Regions from separate parts of the Enterobacter sp. SA187 genome, predicted to be linked through region 2. Evidence: predicted binding sites of a transcription regulator. Region 2 holds the regulator's gene; each other region holds the start of a gene.

Region 1 (5,045 bases), 1.3 Mb from region 2:
AGGTATTTGGCGATCTCTGCCGGATCTTCTGAATGCTCCAGCCCCGCTTTCAGGGATTGCAGCGCCGCGTAGGTGGTCCATACGAATGCACCGCTCGGATCCTGTTTCTTCGCTTTGATCGCGTCAACAATAGGTTTGTTCACCGGCAGCTGATCGTAGTTCTTCGGCTTGGTAACCAGCATACCTTCGGCAGATTCACCGGCAATGTTAGACAGGGAGACGTTCGCCACGCCTTCCGGGCCCATAAACTGGGTTTTCAGACCGGCAGCACGCGCCTGGCGCAGGATCTGCCCCATTTCCGGGTGGTAGCCACCGTAGTAAACGAAGTCGATATTCTCTTTCTTCAGACGCGCCACCAGCGTGGAGAAGTCTTTCTCACCCGCAGTCAGACCGTCGAAGAACACCACGTTCGCGTTGCCTTTCTTCAGGTTTTCCTGCACGGCACGCGCCAGGCCTTCACCGTATTGCTGTTTGTCATGGATCACGGCGATACGCTGCGGCTTCACTTTTTCCAGAATGTATTTTGCAGCCGTCGGGCCCTGGTCAGAGTCCAGACCGGTGGTGCGCAGCAGCATGTTATAGCCGCGTGCGGTCAGTTCCGGCGCGGTGGCAGCTGGCGTGATCATCAGAATGCCTTCGTCTTCATAAATGTCAGACGCTGGCTGGGTAGAGGAGGAACACAGGTGGCCGATCACGTATTTGATACCGTCGTTAACCACTTTGTTGGCAACGGCAACGGCTTGTTTCGGGTCACAGGCATCGTCGTACTGTACCGCAACCAGCTTGTCGCCTTTGATACCGCCTTTGGCGTTGATGTCTTCGATCGCCTGTTTCGCGCCGGTAAATTCCTGGTCGCCATACTGCGCTACCGGGCCGGACATCGCGCCCACCACCGCAACTTTAATGTCTTTCGCGAATGCGACGTTGCTCATTGCCAGCGCGATACATCCTGCCAGTAACGCTTTACCCTTCATTTTCATCCTGAGAATCCCCATTATTGTGGTTATTACATTCGTTGTGATGTTGTTGTTCAGCACTTTATTTCGATTATTGGTCTGCCGCCCGTGCTTTAGCAGCATACTCTGCTAAAACATACCCCATTTTTCAGAATATGTAACAACATTTTTACCGGGTTAGCGACGCGTGAATAATATCCAGCGCCTGCCGGAACTGCGCTTCCGGAATGGTCAGCGGATAGAGGAAACGTATCACGTTGCCGTACACGCCGCAGTTGAGCAGCAGCAGTCCGGCCTCCAGCGCCCGCGCCTGTACCTGACGGGTAAATTCCGGCGACGGCTCGCCGCTGTGCGGATCGGCGAACTCCACCGCCACCATGGAACCCAGCGCGCGGATCCCGGCAATCTGCGGGCACTCCGCTCTGGCTTTTTCCAGCACTTCCACCAGATGCTGTCCCAGTTGGGCCGCGCGCTGGCACAGGTTTTCTTCGTCGATCACCTCCAGCACCGCCAGGGCTGCCGCCACTGCCAGCGGGTTTCCGGCATAGGTGCCGCCCAGCCCGCCCGGCGCAGGCGCGTCCATCACCTCTGCGCGTCCCGCTACCGCCGACAGCGGCAGCCCACCGGCGAGGCTTTTCGCCATGGTGATGAGATCGGGTTTGACGCTGAAATGCTCCATGGCAAAAAGTTTGCCGGTACGGGCAAAGCCGGTCTGCACTTCGTCGGCAATCAAGAGAATGCCGTGGGTATCACACAGGGCGCGCAGTCCCTGCATGAAATCATCCGGTGCGATGACAAATCCGCCCTCACCCTGCACCGGCTCCAGCACGATGGCCGCCACCTGATCCGGCGCGATGTCTGCTTTGAAAATACGCTCAAGGCTGTTCAGCGCATCGGCTGTACTCACGCCATGCAGCGTATTAGGGTACTGCGCGTGAAACACCGATCCGGGGAAGGGACCGAAGCCGATTTTGTAGGGCGCGACTTTGCCGGTCATCGCCATCGTCATATAGGTGCGGCCATGAAAGCCGCCGCCAAAGGTGATAAGACCCGGCCTGCGAGTGTACGCGCGGGCGATTTTCACCGCGTTTTCCACCGCTTCAGCGCCGGTCGAGAAAAAGGCGGTTTTGGCAGGCCCTGCGACTGGCACGCGCGCGTTGATTTTTTCCGCCAGCGCGACGTAACTCTCATAGGGCACGATTTGATACGCCGTGTGCGTAAAGGCGTGCAGCTGTTTTTCCACGGCGGCCATCACTTTCGGATGACGATGCCCGGTATTGAGCACGGCAATGCCCGCGGCGAAGTCGATCACCTCGTTGCCTTCCACGTCCCACAGCGTGGCGTTTTCGGCTTTATCCGCATAAAAATTACACATCACGCCAATGCCGCGCGGCGTGGCCTGTAAACGTCTTTCATTGAGTTCGTTATTTTTCACCCTGACCCCCTGAGATGCCATAAACACGAAATGCGCATCTGTAAGTGTTTGCCACAGGGTAAAAAATCGCCAGAGCAGGCGTAAAAAAACAAAACCCCCGGACTTTCATCCAGGGGTCTTTGACGTCAAACCACAAAAAGCGGTTTGCGGAGATCAGGCTTCGATGGCGATACGCAGTTTTTTCATGGCGTTCTTTTCCAGCTGGCGCACACGCTCAGCGGAAACACCATAGCGGTCGGCCAGTTCCTGCAATGTAGACTTGTTGTCTTCGTCCAGCCAGCGGGCGCGAATGATCGCCTGGCTACGCTCGTCGAGACCCTGCATCGCATCGGTCAGTTTGTTCGCGGCCTGCTCTTCCCAGTTATCGTCTTCAATGCCGTCGGCAAAGTTAGAGGTTTTATCCTGGAGATAGAGTACCGGCGCCATTGGCTGGCTGTCGGATTCATCGTCCGACGACATGTCAAAGGTCATGTCCTGGGCGGCCATACGGGATTCCATCTCACGCACGTCTTTACTGGAAACACCCAGCTCGCGGGCGACCATTTCCACTTCGTCCTGATTAAACCAGCCCAGACGCTGCTTGGTTTTACGCAGGTTAAAGAACAGCTTACGCTGCGCTTTAGTGGTGGCGACCTTCACAATACGCCAGTTACGCAGCACGTATTCGTGAATTTCGGCTTTGATCCAGTGCACGGCGAAAGAGACCAGACGCACACCCACTTCCGGATTGAAGCGGCGCACAGCTTTCATCAGGCCGATATTACCTTCCTGAATCAGGTCTGCCTGCGGAAGGCCATAGCCCGAGTAGTTACGAGCAATATGAACAACAAAGCGCAGGTGCGACAGGATCAGCGTTTTAGCTGCTTCCAGTGAACCCTGGTAATGCAGCTTTTCAGCAAGCTCCCGCTCTTCATCAGCCGTCAACATCGGCCATGCGTTCGCAGCCCGGATATAAGATTCCAGGTTACCAACAGGGGCTAAAGCTAAAGTTTGCATTTCTTTGGTCATTCAAATCCTCTCAATGTACTTCTTACTGGCGGCGGCTTGTCCCCTTCAGGCAACAAACATGCCAGCGCTTATGAGCAGCGAGAATATCATCCACACTTTTATCAGACAGTGATTTTATCCACAAGTTCCATGCAACGTTGTGAATAGATTACGCACAAAATGTGACATTACTATGATAAAGGCTAAGCAGGAGAAAAGAGAGATCAGGGACTCTTTCCCTGCTAACAGACATCCGATGCAGCAGGGAAAGAGTATATCAGAGAATTTTTAGTCGGGGGTAAAGTGACGTAAATGTTGCACCGTTGCCAGCCACGCGGCCAGCCAGCCAATCATTGAGCACACCAGCAGCAGTAATAAACACTCGTCAAATGAGAGGCCGCTTAGCTCAAACTGGGTGCCGAAAATCTTCGCCACTTCCGTCACCGCCGATGACAGCCGCATCACCAGGATCTCCGACAGAATGAGCGACAGGAATGCCCCGCTAAAGCCGAGCAGCGCCCCGCCGTAGAGGAACGGACGTAGAATAAAGCCATCCGTTGCGCCGATCAGTTTCTGCACGTTGATGCTGTCGCGACGGGAGAAAATGCTCAGACGCACGCTGTTACCGATGACGAGAAATACCGCCGCCACCATCAGAATGCCGATCATCACAGACACGCGGCCCACCAGCCCGGTGAGCGCAGCCAGACGCGCAAACCAGCTGTCGTCCATCCGCACTTCATCAATGCCGTTAATGCGGGTGATACGGTCGCGCAGGGTATTCAGCGATTCGGTATTCTGGAAGTCGATTTTCGGCACCACGACCGCCACAGCGGGCAGTGGGTTTTCTTCCAGCATATCCAGCGCGCCGCCAAAGCCTGACCAGTTGCGGAACTCGCCCAGCGCGTCTTCCCGCGACAGGTAGTTCACCTTCTCGACGCCCTGTTCCGCCTGCAACTGCCCGACCACCTGCTGCGCGGCGCCGTCGTCCAGTGTCTTATCGAAGTAGACGGTAATTTGCGGCGACGGGTAATACTGCGATGAGGCCTGGTGAACGTTTTTGTACACCATATAGCAGACGCTCGGCAGCGTCAGGGAGATGGCGATCACCATCACCGTCAGCAGAGTCGCCAGCGGTTTGCTTTTCAGATCCTGCACCGCGCCCTGCCAGGCGTAGCGCATCTGTTCATTAAAAACGTTGGTCTTGCGCGAGCCAGGCTTCGGCGGCGTTTTGCTGCGGCCGGAACCGCCACGGTTGCCGCCGCTGCCCTGTCCCGGTTTACGGAAGCGGTCCAGTTTATTGCCGAACTGGCGGATTTGATTGACTGCGTCGCGTTTATTCACCCGTCAGGCCTCCATGCAAATGACCGTCGCTCAGACTCAGCATGCGGTACGAGCGGCGCGCAATCAGACTCATGTCGTGCGTGGCCATCAGTACCGTTACCCCAACGCGGTTGAATTCTTCAAACAGACGCAAAATCCCTTCCGACAGCGCGTCGTCCAGGTTACCGGTCGGTTCGTCCGCCAGCAGCACCGCAGGTTTGTTCACTACCGCACGGGCAATGCCCACGCGCTGCTGTTCACCGCCGGAAAGCTGAATGGGAAAGTTTTTCGCTTTGTCGAGCAGCCCGACTTTATCCAGCGCCGCCGATACGCGACGACGAATG
Region 2 (5,045 bases):
ACCGACCATTGGCGGAAAAATAATGTTACCTGCGCCGACAAAGAGGGCGAAAGTCATAAAGCCCAGAGCCATGATGTCTCGTGGTTTTAAGCGATGAGTCATAAACGTGTGCTGCCTGTGGATGTGGTGTTGGAAACGATGAAATGTTCGCCAGTGCCTTTGGAACAATACGACGGCAATTTCTCTCAATTTCAGCGGGATATGCTTCCCGCATGACGTGGCGAAGAATAGTTTTTCGATTTACCACGCAAATACAGTCGGTATGACAGTATCAGGGGCGCAATTTAAACGCTTATAACGTTTAAAGGCAAGACGGGATCGTAAAACCAGATGGATCTGCTGCTACCTATATGGTTACCAGTTCAAAACGCTATGTATAAGAAAAACACATGGCTTATCATGCGAACAAAAAATCATCAGCCGTACAATAATCGGTCAGAAAAAGGTGAACCGGAACGCAAACAGGCCAGCATTAGCTGGCCTGCGGAAAGATAAGCTGACAGTCGGGGCGTCAGGCGCTGTTTTTGGCGATCAAACGTTCCGGCAGAATAAAACTGAAACGCGTGCCCTGCCCTGGCGTGCTGGTAATATTGAGGCGGCTGTCGTGATGATTGACCGCATGTTTAACGATGGCCAGCCCAAGCCCACTGCCGCCGGTCTGCCGGGATCGCGCTTTATCCACCCGGTAGAAACGCTCCGTCAGGCGCGGAATGTGCTCGGCCGCGATCCCCGGTCCGTTATCTTCAACGCAAAATTCTGCGCCGTGGGGTACGCGCTTCCAGCTCACCACAATATGGGTGGCGGGGGGCGTATGGTTGACCGCGTTATACACCAGGTTAGAGATGGCGCTACGCAGCTGATCTTCACTGCCCAGCACTTTCAGCGAGCTGTCGATGTGGAACTCAATAGTCTGCTTTTGCTGGCTGAGGGTTTGCGCTTCCCGCTCCACCACCCGCAGCATCATCGGCACATCAATGGTTTCGTTCAGCAGTTGCACCGGCGAGGCTTCAATTTTAGAGAGCGTCAGCAGCTGGCGCACCAGCCCTTCCATACGTGAGGTCTGCTCGCGCATAGTATGCAGCGCTTTTTCACGGGGCGCGCCTTCCAGCGTCTGCTCCTGCATCATCTCCAGATAACCCTGTAACACCGTCAATGGCGTGCGCAGTTCATGGCTGACGTTGGCGAAGAAGTTACGTCGCGCGCCTTCCAGCTGATGCATCTGCGTGACATCACGCGCCACCATCAGCAATTGCTGATCGCTGTAGGGCATGACGCGAATTTCCAGATGGCGGCCATTATTCAGCACCAGATTAAGGGGCTTAAGGAATTCCTGACGCTTCAGGTACTGGGTGAATTCGGGATAACGCAGCAGGTTGAGGATGTTCTGGCCGTTATCGTCCGGCCAGCGCAGACCCAGCAATTGCTGGGCCAGACCGTTACACCAGAAGATCACGCCTTCTGCGGTGGTAAGCACCACGGCGTCCGGCAGCGACTCCGCGCCGCTGCGGAAGCGTTTGATCAGGCTGCCCAGTTCGCGACGGCGTTTTTTGTTACGCATCTGCATCTGGTGCAGCCCGTATAACAGCGGCTCCCAGCTACCGTGGCCCGGCGGCGGCGTCATGCTTCTGTCCACCCAGAGCCACCAGGAGAGTTGCAGTAAGTTCCAGAAATGCCAGACCAGTAATCCGGTGACGGCCGCCAGCAAAAACCACGGCAGATAACCAAATATGGCGCCGAGCACCAGCGCCGGGATGCAACACAGCACCAGCTCCAGCACCAGCCTTTTCCATGACAGCCGTTCCAGCACGCGTCACACTCCCTTCAGATGTTAGAAACGGGTCGAAAAACGATAACCCGTACCGCGGACGGTCTGTACCATACGATCGTGGCCGCTATGTTCCAGCGCTTTACGCAGGCGGCGAATATGCACGTCAACCGTGCGATCTTCAACGTAAACGTTGGTGCCCCACACATGGTTCAGCAACTGTTCACGGCTGTAGACACGCTCCGGATGGGTCATAAAGAAGTGTAAAAGCTTAAATTCGGTAGGCCCCATATCAAGGGGATTTTCGCCGGTCATCACGCGGTGGGAAGTGGGATCCAGGCTTAACCCCTGCATTTCGATCACCTCTTCCACCGCCATCGGCGAGATGCGGCGCATCACGGCTTTAATACGCGCCACCAGCTCTTTTGGCGAGAACGGCTTGGTGATGTAATCATCCGCCCCGGTTTCCAGACCACGTACGCGATCTTCTTCCTCGCCGCGGGCGGTAAGCATCATCACCGGAATATCACGGGTCAGGGCTTCACGCTTCACATGTTTGATAAACTGAATACCGGAACCGCCCGGTAGCATCCAGTCGAGCAAAATGAGATCGGGCCAGGGTTCATTCAACTGGTTCACCGCGCTGTCATAATCTTCCGCTTCGACAGGCTGGAAGCCGTTTTGCTCGAGGACAAAGCATACCATTTCACGAATTGGAGCTTCATCTTCCACGACCAGAATGCGTCTCGCCATAATTTGCCCTGTATTTATTAAGTCGCCAGTATATGTTGCGGTGGCATTATGCGTCAGATTTATGACAGATTTATGAAAATGATGACTGCCTGATGACTCAAGCCGTTGTTTTATGACACTCGTGAAAAAACCGATAACTATCTTCACGCCGCTTAACGTTTATAATCGGCTTCACGCTTTTTTGCCATGGGATCGTTATGCGTCTTCTTCATACCTCTGACTGGCACCTGGGTCAAAACTTTTACAGCAAAAGCCGGGCCGCTGAACATGCCGCCTTTCTTGACTGGCTGCTGAAAACCGCGGAAGAACAGCAGGTGGATGTGATTATTGTCGCAGGCGACATTTTTGATACCGGCTCGCCGCCGAGCTATGCCCGCGAACTCTATAACCGCTTTGTGGTGAATCTACAGCAAACCGGCTGTCACCTGGTGGTGCTGGCGGGTAACCACGATTCCGTCGCCACGCTCAACGAATCCCGCGAAATTCTCGCCTTTTTAAACACCACCGTGGTCGCCACCGCGGGCAGCGCGCCCTTTATGCTCAAACGCCGTGACGGCACGCCGGGCGCGGTGTTCTGCCCGGTGCCGTTTTTACGCCCGCGCGACATCGTGCTAAGCCAGGCCGGGTTATCCGGCAGTCAGAAACAACAGCTTTTGCTGACCAGCATCACAGCGTATTACCAGCAGCAGTATGAAGACGCCTGCGCCCTGCGCGGGGAGCAGAGGCTGCCGGTTATTGCCAGCGGCCATCTGACCACCGTCGGAGCCAGCAAAAGTGACGCGGTGCGTGACATTTATATCGGCACGCTGGACGCCTTTCCGGCGCAGAACTTCCCGCCGGTGGATTATCTTGCTCTCGGCCATATTCATCGCCCGCAGCTGGTGGGCGGTCAGGAACATATCCGTTATTGCGGCTCCCCCATCGCGTTAAGTTTTGATGAAACCGGCAGGCCCAAAAGCGTCAATCTGGTGACTTTCAGCGACGGCAGGCTGACGGAGGTGACGCCGCTGACGGTGCCGGTTACCCAGCAACTGGCGGTGATCAAAGGCGATCTGGCGGCTATCGGCGAACAGCTTGAGCAATGGCGCGACCAGCCGGTCAGCCCGCCGGTGTGGCTGGATATTGAAATCACCACCGACGAATACCTGGCCGACGCGCAACGGAAAATCCAGGCGCTTACCGGGGATCTGCCGGTGGAAGTGTTGCTGGTGCGCCGCAGCCGGGAGCAGCGCGAACGTCTGCTGGCGGGCGAACTGCGCGAAACCCTGAGCGAACTGAAGGTGGAAGAAGTCTTTGAGCGGCGGCTGGCGCTGGAAAGCCTCGACGAGGCGCAAAACGCGCGTTTACAGACGCTGTTCGCGCAAACCGTTGACGCCCTGACGGAGGAAGACGACGCATGAAGATCCTCAGTCTGCGCCTGAAAAATATCAACTCCCTGAAAGGGGAATGGAAAATCGATTTCACCGCCGAGCCGTTCGCCAGTAATGGGCTGTTTGCCATCACCGGGCCGACGGGGGCGGGCAAAACCACCCTGCTCGACGCCATCTGTCTGGCGCTGTATCACGAAACGCCGCGTCTGAGCAGCGTCTCCCAGTCGCAAAACGATCTGATGACCCGCGATACCGCTGAATGTCTGGCGGAAGTGGAGTTTGAGGTCAAAGGCGTGGCTTACCGCGCTTTTTGGAGCCAGAACCGCGCCCGCAATCAGCCGGATGGCAATTTGCAGGCCCCGCGCGTGGAGCTGGCGCTGTGCGCCGATGGCAAAATCCTTGCCGATAAAGTGAAAGACAAGCTGGATCTGACTGCCACCCTGACCGGGCTGGACTATGGTCGTTTCACCCGCTCGATGCTGCTCTCCCAGGGTCAGTTTGCGGCCTTCCTGAATGCCAAACCCCGAGAGCGCGCTGAACTGCTGGAAGAGCTGACCGGTACCGAGATCTACGGTCAGATCTCCGCGATGGTCTTCGAAAAGCATAAAACCGCGCGACTGGAGCTGGAAAAACTCCAGGCCCAGGCCGACGGCGTGCAGCTGTTAAGCGACGAACAGGCACAGACGCTCAGCGCAGGTTTGCAGGCACTTACTGACGAAGAAAAACAGCTGCTCGCCGGGCAGCAGCAGGCGCAGGGACATCATCAGTGGCTGAGTGAAAGCCACCGGCTGAGCGGCGAACGCCAGCGGGCGCAGGAGGCGCTGACCGCCGCGCATGCGGCATTACAGGCCGCCGCCCCGGAACTGGAAAAGCTGACCCGCGCCCTGCCTGCGGAAAAATTACGTCCCCACTGGCAGCAGTTACAGGAACGCCAGCAGGCGTTGCGCCACGCGCAGGGCCAGCACGAAAATGTGAATACTCGCTTACAACAGGTGCGCACCGGGCTGCAACAGACCTGGCAACTGGCGAATATCACCGCTACCACCCTGAAAAACGATGTGGCGCAGGTGCAGCAGTGGCTCAGCGAAAACGATCGTTTTCGCTTATGGAGCGCGGAACTGGCGGGCTGGCGTCTGACCTTTGCCCAGCAGCAGCGG
Region 3 (5,045 bases), 430 kb from region 2:
CAGCAGGCGTTCCAGGCTCTCTTCCACCACCGGCGAGCGGGACTTACCGCGGCCTTTCGCTTTGGTTTTCGCGATGTTCTCGCCCAGCGCCAGAATATCCACCACTTTCTTGTTCAGACCCTGCGGCGTAATGCCGTGCTCGACGTTGTACTGGTGCTGTTTCTCGCGACGACGTTCGGTTTCGCTGATGGCTTTCGCCATCGACGCGGTGATGCGATCGCCGTAGAGAATGGCTTTACCGTTAACGTTACGCGCCGCGCGACCGATGGTCTGGATCAGCGAGCGTTCAGAACGCAGGAAGCCTTCTTTGTCGGCATCGAGGATCGCCACCAGCGACACCTCCGGCATATCCAGCCCCTCACGCAAGAGGTTAATGCCCACCAGCACGTCAAATTCGCCAAGACGCAGGTCGCGGATGATCTCCATACGCTCCACGGTATCGATATCTGAGTGCAGATAGCGCACCTTTTCGCCATGCTCTTCGAGGTACTCGGTCAAATCCTCGGCCATACGTTTGGTGAGCGTGGTGACCAGCACACGCTCGTTGATGGCGACGCGCTTGCGGATCTCGGAAAGCAGATCGTCCACCTGGGTCGCCACCGGGCGCACTTCGATAATCGGATCCAGCAGGCCGGTCGGACGCACCACCTGGTCGACAATATCTTCCCCTGATTTTTCCAGCTCGTAAGGACCCGGCGTCGCCGACACGTAGATGGTCTGCGGCGCCAGGGCTTCGAACTCTTCAAATTTCATCGGACGGTTATCCAGCGCCGACGGCAGACGGAAGCCATATTCCACCAGCGTCTCTTTTCGCGCGCGGTCGCCACGGTACATGCCGCCGATCTGCGGGATGGTGACGTGGGATTCGTCCACCACCAGCAGGCCATCCGCAGGCAGATAGTCAAACAGCGTTGGCGGCGCTTCCCCCGGCCCGCGACCGGAAAGGTAGCGGGAGTAGTTTTCCACCCCGGAGCAATAGCCCAGTTCGTTCATCATTTCGAGGTCAAACTGGGTGCGCTGCGTCAGGCGCTGCTCTTCCAGCAGTTTATTATTAGCAAGCAGGGTCTGACGGCGGTCGGCGAGATCGACTTTGATCTCTTCCATCGCCTGCACGATACGTTCGCGCGGCGTTACATAGTGCGTTTTCGGATACACGGTAAAGCGCTGGATAGACGATTCCACATGCCCGGTAAGCGGATCAAACAGCGACAGGCGCTCCACCTCTTCGTCGAACAGTTCGACGCGCAGCGCCATATCGTCGGATTCCGCCGGGAAAATATCGATCACTTCGCCGCGCACGCGGAATGTGCCGCGCTGGAACGCCTGATCGTTACGGGTGTATTGCAACTCCGCCAGGCGGCGCACGATGGCGCGCTGATCGATGATCATACCGGTGGTCAGGTGCAGCATCATTTTCAGGTACAGATCAGGATCGCCCAGACCGTAAATGGCCGATACGGAAGCCACCACCACCACGTCACGACGCTCCAGCAGGGCTTTGGTCGCCGACAGACGCATCTGTTCGATATGCTCGTTCACCGACGAATCTTTTTCGATAAAGGTGTCAGAGCTCGGCACATAGGCTTCCGGCTGGTAGTAATCGTAGTAGGAGACGAAATATTCCACGGCGTTATCCGGGAAGAACTCTTTCATCTCGCCATAGAGCTGCGCGGCCAGGGTTTTGTTAGGCGCCAGCACCATGGTCGGACGCTGAAGGTCGGCGATCACATTAGCGATGGTGAACGTTTTCCCTGAACCGGTTACCCCCAGCAAGGTTTGGTGCGCCAGTCCGTCTTCCAGCCCTTCTTTCAGGCGACGGATGGCCTCTGGCTGATCGCCAGAAGGTTTAAACGCAGAATTCAGTTTGAACGGTTTACTCATGAACGGCTACCTGGTGGAGGAATGAGCGGGCAGGTGATTAATTTTACTCGCGACGGCGATTTTTGCCAATAAAAAATACTGGATGAAAAACCAGTATCAGGCTAGTTTATGAAAGTGGAGGCGTAAACCTGCGCGCGCAACGGGCGGGACTTTATCCTGCCTGCGGCATAAAACGCTGCGCTAAAAAGGTTATCCCCAAAAAGTTTTCCTATTTAACATTTGTCAAGTGATGTCATGAAAGTTTTGTGGCAGTCAGTGACACTTTTTTTACAGGCATTGCTTTTATACAAGTTATTGATATTAAATAAATATACTGAAAAGCCGCGTTTCGCATCAATTCATGTCCAGGCCGCATGAACTCTCGCTTCTCACGTGTTTTCTAACTCTAATGCACATGGTTATCCACAGGAATAGTGGATAACTCCCGCCAGGCCATATCCCCTGCCGCTCAGCAAATTCCCGGTTTCAGGCGAGACGGCAATAACAAAAAATTTTTATCACTAAATTTTGCGTGGAACAAAGTGTGCCGTCGGGTAAAAGCCTGGCGATTCGGTGACCAAACCGTTTCGCTGATGCACCCTTTTCGCCTGCCACGCACCCACAGCGTGCAGGATTTTCTGCGGTAATCTCAGCGTGCGGTAAATTCCCGTCTTTTTGGTCATCCTGCTCCGAAAAATACGACTTTTGTCGGAGGTGGCAAGTCTTTTGCAACATCTCGTTTACAGAGTCAGCGCCAGTAGCCACCAGCAACAGGAGAAGCCCGATGTTACGTCTACGCGCAGTAAATCAGTATTACGGCGATCAGCATACGCTGTGGAACGTGGATTTAGATTTAGTGCCCGGCACCTGTACCACGGTGATGGGCTTACAGGGGATGGGGAAAACCACGCTGGTAAACTGTATCACCGGCAATCTGCCCATAGAGAGCGGCAGCATTATCTGGCAGGAAGCCAGCGCCCCGCCGCTGGATCTGTTACAGGTGACGGCGGCGCACCGCACGGCGATGGGGATTGGTTATGTGCCGCAGGATCGGCGGATCTTTTCCCAGCTGACGGTCGAGGAAAATCTGCATATTGCGATGCTGGCGGCAGGCGAGCCGGGCTGTGCGGTGACACCGGCGATCTACGATCTCTTTCCGGAACTGTACGCGCTGCGCCAGGTAAAGGGCGCGGGCTTGTCCGAAGACGACCAGTATCAGCTGGCGCTGGCCCGCGCACTGGTCACCCAACCGCGTTTGCTGATCCTTGATGAACCGACGCGGGGCGCGGGCCAGGCCTTTATCCATAAGCTCGGCAATTTACTGGTGCGGCTGAATCAGGATCTCGGCATGACCATCCTGCTGGCGGAGCAGCATTTGTCGTTTATCCGCCGCGTTGCCGACCGCTTCTGCCTGCTGCATCGCGGGCGCAACGTGGCGCAGGGGCATGTGCATCAGTTAGATGACCAGCTTATTTCCCACTGGATGACGCAGGATCAAGACCGCTGAGATCAAGATAATGACCGTTTTGCCGTTCCAGCGGCGCGTCTGCAAGCCAGGGGATCTCCCCCAGAAAAGGGGCGGGCAGCACGCGTCGCAGCGTTTCCAGATACTCCGCATGACGTTTGCCCGGCGGCTGCACGTCGTTGGCGATCCAGCCTGCCAGCCGTAACCCCGCCTGACGTACCGCCAGCGCGGTAAGCATCGCATGATTAATACAGCCGAGCTTCACGCCGACCACAAGTATTACCGGCAGCGCTTCCTGTCTCACCCAGTCCGCATAACTCTGGCGTTCTGTCAGCGGGGTGAACCAGCCGCCAGCGCCTTCCACCAGCACCCAGTCCGCCTGTGTTTCCAGCGCGCGTAAGCCTGCTGACATCACGCCAAAATCAATGGGGATCCCCTGATCGGCGCTGACGATATGCGGCGAGGTCGGCTCGGCAAAGATATAGGGATTTACCGCCTCATAGTCCAGCGTCAGGCTGGCGTGGCATTGCAGGGCCAGCGCGTCGCTGTTGCGCAGCCCGTCCAGGGTCATCTCGCTGCCGGAGGCCACAGGTTTATAACCCGCAGTGCGTTTTCCCCGCGCGGTTGCCGCCTGCAACAGCGCGCAGCTGGCGACGGTTTTCCCCACTTCGGTGTCCGTACCGGTGACAAAATAGCGTTCAGTCACGTTCAATTACTCCCCAGAATAGTGAATATGTCAGCGGATAGCGTCCCGCGCGTTGCGGCCACGCCAGCTGCAGGCGTTGCAGTTGTCCGCGGGTCAGCGCCTGGGCCTGACGCCCTTCATGCAGATGCGTGGCGCCGATGCCCTTCAGCGAACGCATGGCGCTGAGCGCATCGTCAAAATCCAGCGTGATATGCGCGAGCCCGCTGCGGCCGCGCCAGCCACTCACCGTGTCAGTCAGCTGCTGCGCCGGTAAAAAACGGTTGGCGTGCGGGTGATGATCCACCGCCTGCCAGGCCTGATTCAGCTCCGGCAGGGAGCCTGCCGCCAGCGTGGTAAAGGCCACCGCGCCACCGGGACGCACCACGCGGTTCAGCTCGCTTAACGCCTGATGCAGATCGTCACACCACTGCACCGCCAGATTGCTCCACGCCAGGTCAAACTGCGCGTGGTCAAAGGGCATCGCTTCAATATCTGCCAGCACATAGTGATGCGCGGCCTGCTGGCGGCGGGCTTCGTCGAGCATGGGCGCGGAGAGATCAAGCGCAGTCACCTGCGCGCCCTGCTCACGCCAGTAACGGCTGAGGGTTCCCGGACCGCAACCGGCGTCGAGCACCCGTTCAACGGATCGTTCACCGGTCATCGCCAGCAGCAGTTCGGCGCTTTGCGTCTGCAATTGCGCATGATGGGCATAGCCCTGCGCGGCGCGGCCAAAGGCGGCGGCGACCGCAGATTTATTCACCGGCGTCATGCAGCGCCTCCAGCAAACGATCAATGTCCTGCGGTTCATGATCTGCCGTCAGGGTCAGCCGCAGACGCGCGGTGCCCGGCGGCACGGTGGGCGGGCGGATCGCCGTCACCCAGCAGCCCGCCTGCCGCAGCCGCGCGGCCAGATCCAGCGCCCGTCCGTTATCGCCGACGATCAGCGGCTGAATGGCGCTCTGTGACGCGGTCATGCTGACATCCAGCGCCTGCGCGCCTGCGCGAAAACGGTCAATCAGCGCGCCGAGTTTTTCC

The links. The regulator PhoB, encoded in region 2, activates phosphate uptake and scavenging genes when phosphate is short. The targets are predictions, from matches to a motif close to CTGTCATAAAACTGNCNNAT.
Region 1: the regulator PhoB is predicted to act here: its motif matches at 3,559-3,578, upstream of rpoH (RNA polymerase sigma factor RpoH).
Region 3: the regulator PhoB is predicted to act here: its motif matches at 2,114-2,133, upstream of uvrB (excinuclease ABC subunit UvrB).

The regions. Positions count from the first base shown of each region.
Region 1 is NZ_CP019113.1:850,896-855,940, forward strand. Features, by position in the region: gene BMF08_RS04250 (branched-chain amino acid ABC transporter substrate-binding protein) at 1-980, opposite strand, end outside; gene BMF08_RS04255 (4-aminobutyrate--2-oxoglutarate transaminase) at 1,126-2,391, opposite strand; gene rpoH (RNA polymerase sigma factor RpoH) at 2,545-3,399, opposite strand; gene ftsX (permease-like cell division protein FtsX) at 3,667-4,722, opposite strand; gene ftsE (cell division ATP-binding protein FtsE) at 4,715-5,045, opposite strand, start outside.
Region 2 is NZ_CP019113.1:2,166,068-2,171,112, reverse strand. Features, by position in the region: gene brnQ (branched-chain amino acid transporter carrier protein BrnQ) at 1-102, opposite strand, end outside; gene phoR (phosphate regulon sensor histidine kinase PhoR) at 512-1,807, opposite strand; gene phoB (phosphate response regulator transcription factor PhoB) at 1,829-2,518, opposite strand; gene sbcD (exonuclease subunit SbcD) at 2,716-3,918, shown strand; gene sbcC (exonuclease subunit SbcC) at 3,915-5,045, shown strand, end outside.
Region 3 is NZ_CP019113.1:2,600,344-2,605,388, reverse strand. Features, by position in the region: gene uvrB (excinuclease ABC subunit UvrB) at 1-1,881, opposite strand, end outside; gene BMF08_RS12455 (ABC transporter ATP-binding protein) at 2,645-3,367, shown strand; gene bioD (dethiobiotin synthase) at 3,330-4,031, opposite strand; gene bioC (malonyl-ACP O-methyltransferase BioC) at 4,024-4,779, opposite strand; gene bioF (8-amino-7-oxononanoate synthase) at 4,763-5,045, opposite strand, start outside.